Regions from separate parts of the Ruegeria sp. BJ3 genome, predicted to be linked through region 2. Evidence: riboswitches for the same ligand, from Rfam matches in the RefSeq annotation. Region 2 holds a riboswitch; the other holds the start of a gene.

Region 1 (2,447 bases), 550 kb from region 2:
CGGCCAGCCAGCGAGCAAAGTGCTGATAGTAGTCACGTGGCACTCCTGTTGCGCCGTTCAGCACAACAACGGTTTGCGGCTCGACCGCCGGAGTGTAAAGCCGCGCCGCCAGCTGGGTCTGGCCCGACGGAAACTTAAAGTCTTCCACGTCAACCGCGTGCTGCGAATCCAACATCTTTGCCTCCAAACACTCTGGACCGATCGGTCTAATACTTTGTGTCTGGACCAATTGGTCTAGGCCTGTCAATATTTGGCCTGCATGACCCAACGTCCACCAAACACCAAAGATCGCCTGATCGTGACTGCCGCCCGACTGTTCCAGCGCTCGGGCTATAACGGTGTCGGTCTGGCGGAATTGCTGGCCGAAGCGCAAGCCCCCAAGGGTTCGCTTTATCACCATTTTCCAAAGGGCAAGCCGGATCTGGCCCTGGCGGCGGCCAGTTGGGCCTCGGACGGGATGTTGAGCATGATTGCTGCGGCATTCGACGACGCCGCGGATTTTCGCGACGGGGTCACCACCCTGTGCCACAAGATCGCGAAGCTGTTCGACACCTCGGCCCAATGGGAGACCTGCCCGATCGCCGCCACCCTGTTCGAAAGCCCCGACAACCGCGCGTTTCGGGAACATGCCGACCGTCTGTATGAAAGCTGGATCATCGAAGTTCGAAACCACGCCGCGCGGTTCGGAGTTTCCGACCCTGAAAATGCTGCGGACACCCTGTTCATCGTGATGCAAGGCGGCTGGCAATTGGCCCGTGCCCGCGGGGATTCGAATGTGCTGCGCAGACTGCCTGATCTGTTCCCTTGGGACTCACTCCGGCAACCGGGCTGAAACCGTCTTGACTCGATCCCGGATACACCGCTAGCGATGAGGGGATGGTTCCCGTGCCGTTTCGGTCCGGGATGAAAAGGGAACACGGTGCGGTCCAACCCGGAACTCCGGAGCGGACCAAGGCCGCGACTGCCCCCGCAACTGTAGGCGGAGAGCGATGCCTAAATACCACTGACCGCAAGGTTGGGAAGGTCGGCAAAGCAAAGACCCGCAAGTCAGGAGACCTGCCATCAAACGTGAAACCGAAACTCGGACGGGGTGTCCGGGCAGGGTCTGGCCTTGAAACCGGCGTCTGTCCAAATCCACCTCGCCCAGCGCGCGGAGGGCGCAACATGATTTGGAAGACCGATACCCATGAATTCGCGGCAACCATCTGCCAGCGCACCGGAAAGACCTGCCCGGCATTGGCGCGCATGGCACGGGCCATCGCGCAGGCAATGGCGACGGCGCAGGCCGCTACATCCCCCGACTTCCAAGTGGAAGGCAGTAGCGAACTGGCCCATTGCGAACATGGCTGCACGGCGCGGTTCGATGCACGTCCCGAACGGATCCGCGTGTATTGCGGAGCGGCCGCCGACACCCCGTCCGACTGCCTTGATACCTACGCCGACATGCTGTTTGACGACCAGAGCGACGCCCTGCCTGCGCAGGTCATCAGTGATCGACCCTGTGCGATGCTGCAGGCCACGGCGATCATGCCCGTGGTCAGGGCCGAGCGCGAGTTCCGCGCAACCGCCTGAATGTCAGGTCGCCAGTGCCTCGCGCGCTGGGGCGACGGCCCAGTCCATCTGAGCATCAGTCTCAACCGCGCAGGGGCGTACGGCCCGCAGGCGTTTCAGGGCCTGTTCCGGCTGCTCGCCGCTCTCGATCATCAAGCGCAGAACAACCATGCCAGACCGCCCACAACCGCCCCGGCAGTGGACCAGTACCCGCCCACCGCCCGACAGCGCATGGCGGGCGGCGGCGCTGACTTCGGGCCATCGGTCGGATATCTCGGTCGACGGCGCCGAGAAGTCGGCGACCGGAAGATGCGCCCACCGACAGGCGCGCCGATGAATGTCACAGCCCAATTCGCCCGCACCCACAGAAACCAGTTCGGCAAGGGTTGTCATCGAAATCACCAGCCCCGGCGCCCAGGCTGAAATCAGGTCCAGGTCTCCCTCATAGTCGCCGCCACCGCCGGGAACCGAGGTCAGGGCCAGCGTACCGCCGCCCACCTGCAATGCATGAACCACAAGATTTGTCATCAGACGTTCCCCCCGAAACTGGCTGATTGAACTTGATCCGCGCAGTATGCCTCACACCGCGCGCTCGCCAAAGCGAAAAACCTGCACCGGTGCTGTGGACGCGGGGCACCTGGAACTCTACCCTGCATCGTCAGTACGAATCCGTCAGAGCAGACATGACCACACAGTCCAGCCCCGCCTATCAGGTTCTCGCCCGAAAATACCGCCCGGAAACCTTTGCCGACCTGGTCGGTCAGGATGCCATGGTGCGTACGCTGAAAAACGCGTTCGAGGCGGACCGCATCGCGCAGGCCTTCATCATGACCGGCATCCGCGGCACCGGCAAGACGACCACGGCCCGGATCATCGCCAAGGGCATGAACTGCATC
Region 2 (2,447 bases):
ACCTTCATGTTCTGCCCTCCTGCAGGCGCAATTTCGTTGGCCCGAGTATTTCCGTTGCCCACCGACAAAAGAAACGAATAAAAAGTCAGTTTAGATGCAAAAAATTTTGGTGCTGAATGGACCGCCTGCCCAATCCGGCCTGGCTGCGCAGCTTCGAGGCCGCTGCCCGCCACCTGAATTTCACAACCGCCGCGCAGGAACTGGGCCTGACGCAAACGGCGGTGTCGTTGCATATCCGCTCGCTCGAGGCGGACCTCGGGCAGCCGCTTTTTGCCCGCAACGCACGACACCTGTCGCTGACCGAGCTGGGCCAGTCCTATGCGCTGACCGTGCGCCGGGCGTTGTCGGATATCGCGCTATCCACCAACAGCTTGTTCGGCCCCGCCTCGCGACAGGCGTTGACCATCCGGGCGGCGATATCGTCGATGACCTACTGGATCGCGGCCGAGCTGCCCGCGTTCAGCGCGCAGCACCCCGAGATCCCCGTGCGGCTGGTGTCGCATATCTGGAACGACTCGGCCGCGCCTGCCGATGTGGACGTGGAAATCCGGCTGGGTTATGGCGACTGGCCCGGTGTTGCGGCCGACCGGCTGTGCTCGGAGCGGCTGGTGCCCATCTGCCGGGCGCAGGACCCGGCGCCAGACCTGCGCAACGGCCCGTTGATCCACATTCTGGGGTACGAGGACAACTGGGCGCGGTACTTCGAGGCGACGGACACCGACCTGCCCGACCGCCCCGCGCGGCATTCGGCGGATACGACCGTCACGGCGCTGCAACTGGTGATGGCCGGCGCGGGCTACGCCACCGTTCTGGAGCGGTTCGGGCGCAACGCGATCGCGCAGGGCGCGCCGATCCGGGTTGCAGGGCCGGCGATTCCCTTTGCCCAGTCGCACTACCTGATCCGCAGCGTCAGCGCGGCGCCTCCGTCCATCCCCGCCCAGTTGTTCCTCGCGTGGTTGCGCGACCGATTGGCCGGTGATGCCGCGGACTGACCCCGGCAAGTCGCTTTTTCGATCCGACGCAAAGCACTTGCCCCTGCGCGCTTGACAACCCCCCTGCCCGTACCGCATGTCGCTTGCGTTGGTGTCTGTGCAAACAGATGAAAAGGGAATGCGTCAGCGGTTTTCCGTCAAACGCAGCCGCCCCCGCGACCGTGACCGGAGAGGGTGCCCAAATGCCACTGGCCGCAGGCCGGGAAGGCGGGACATCCGACAGAGCACTGCTCTGACATCCGCAAGCCGGGAGACCTGCCAACGCCCGAAGACAAACCGGACGGGGTGTTCCGGTGTCGGGCCCATGTCCGCAACGTGGCCCGCGCATACCCCGTCCCCCGACAACCGAGTGATGGGGATGAGAGACGTGACCGAGACCACACCAGTCGAGCTGCTGGTCTGCACCACCTGCCGACGCGGGCTGCCCATCGAGGACGACGCCCAGCGCCCCGGCACGCTGCTGCACAAGGCGCTGGCCGCCGCCGACCTGCCCGAAGGCATCACCCTGAAGCCGGTCGAATGCCTGTCGAACTGCGACCAGGGCTGCTCGATCGTTCTGCGCGGCGGGCCGTCGCGCTGGACCTTCGTCTATGAGAACCTCAACGAATCCGACCATGTCGAGATCATCGTCGAAGGCGCCACCAAGTACCTAGCCGCCGATGATGGCCTTGTGAAATGGCGCGACCGCCCTGAACATTTCCGCAAGAACTGCGCCGCCCGCATTCCCCCGATTGGAGCCTGAGCATGAGCACCCTCGAAAAACTTCCCGTCACCGTCATCACCGGCTTTCTCGGCTCGGGCAAGACCACGCTGATCCGCCACCTGATGTCCGAGCCGCAGGGCAAGCGGCTGGCCGTGGTGGTCAACGAATTCGGCGACGTGGGCGTCGATGGCGAAATCCTGAAAAGCTGCGCCATCCCCGATTGCCCGGCGGAGAACATCATGGAACTGGCCAATGGCTGCATCTGCTGCACCGTGGCCGACGATTTCATCCCCACGATCGAGGCGCTGATGGCGCTGGACCCGCGCCCCGACCACATCCTGATCGAAACCAGCGGTCTGGCCCTGCCGAAACCGCTGCTCAAGGCGTTCGACTGGCCCGATATCCGCTCCAAGATCACCGTGGACGGCGTGATCGCGCTGGCCGATGCCGAGGCCGTGGCTGCAGGCCGTTTTGCCCCGAATGTCGCGGTAGTGGACGCCCAGCGCATGGCCGATGACTCGATCGACCACGAAACGCCCCTGTCCGAGGTGTTCGAAGATCAGATCTCGTGCGCCGACATCATCCTTCTGACCAAACCCGACCTGGCCGGCCCCGAAGGCGTGGCCAAGGCGCGCGAGGTCATCGCCGCCGAGGCGCCGCGCCCCCTGCCCGTAGTCGAGGTTGCCGAGGGCGCGGTGGACGTGCGCGTGGTGCTGGGACTGGAAGCCGCAGCCGAAGACGACATGGACGCC

The links. Region 2 has a riboswitch for cobalamin ahead of ACR3EL_RS05125 (DUF1636 family protein). Riboswitches for the same ligand answer to the same signal wherever they lie in the genome.
Region 1: linked by a shared signal. The riboswitch ahead of ACR3EL_RS02395 (hypothetical protein) and the one ahead of ACR3EL_RS05125 (DUF1636 family protein) in region 2 are both predicted to bind cobalamin.

What each region holds. Positions count from the first base shown of each region.
Region 1 covers NZ_JBQFIT010000001.1:473,710-476,156, reverse strand. The annotation lists gene ACR3EL_RS02405 (alpha/beta hydrolase family protein) at 1-175, opposite strand, end outside; gene ACR3EL_RS02400 (TetR/AcrR family transcriptional regulator) at 299-832, shown strand; cobalamin riboswitch at 861-1,078, shown strand; gene ACR3EL_RS02395 (hypothetical protein) at 1,165-1,572, shown strand; gene ACR3EL_RS02390 (protein-tyrosine phosphatase family protein) at 1,576-2,079, opposite strand; gene ACR3EL_RS02385 (DNA polymerase III subunit gamma/tau) at 2,235-2,447, shown strand, end outside.
Region 2 covers NZ_JBQFIT010000001.1:1,022,722-1,025,168, reverse strand. The annotation lists gene ACR3EL_RS05135 (NAD(P)-dependent oxidoreductase) at 1-8, opposite strand, end outside; gene ACR3EL_RS05130 (LysR family transcriptional regulator) at 117-992, shown strand; cobalamin riboswitch at 1,065-1,269, shown strand; gene ACR3EL_RS05125 (DUF1636 family protein) at 1,351-1,734, shown strand; gene cobW (cobalamin biosynthesis protein CobW) at 1,737-2,447, shown strand, end outside.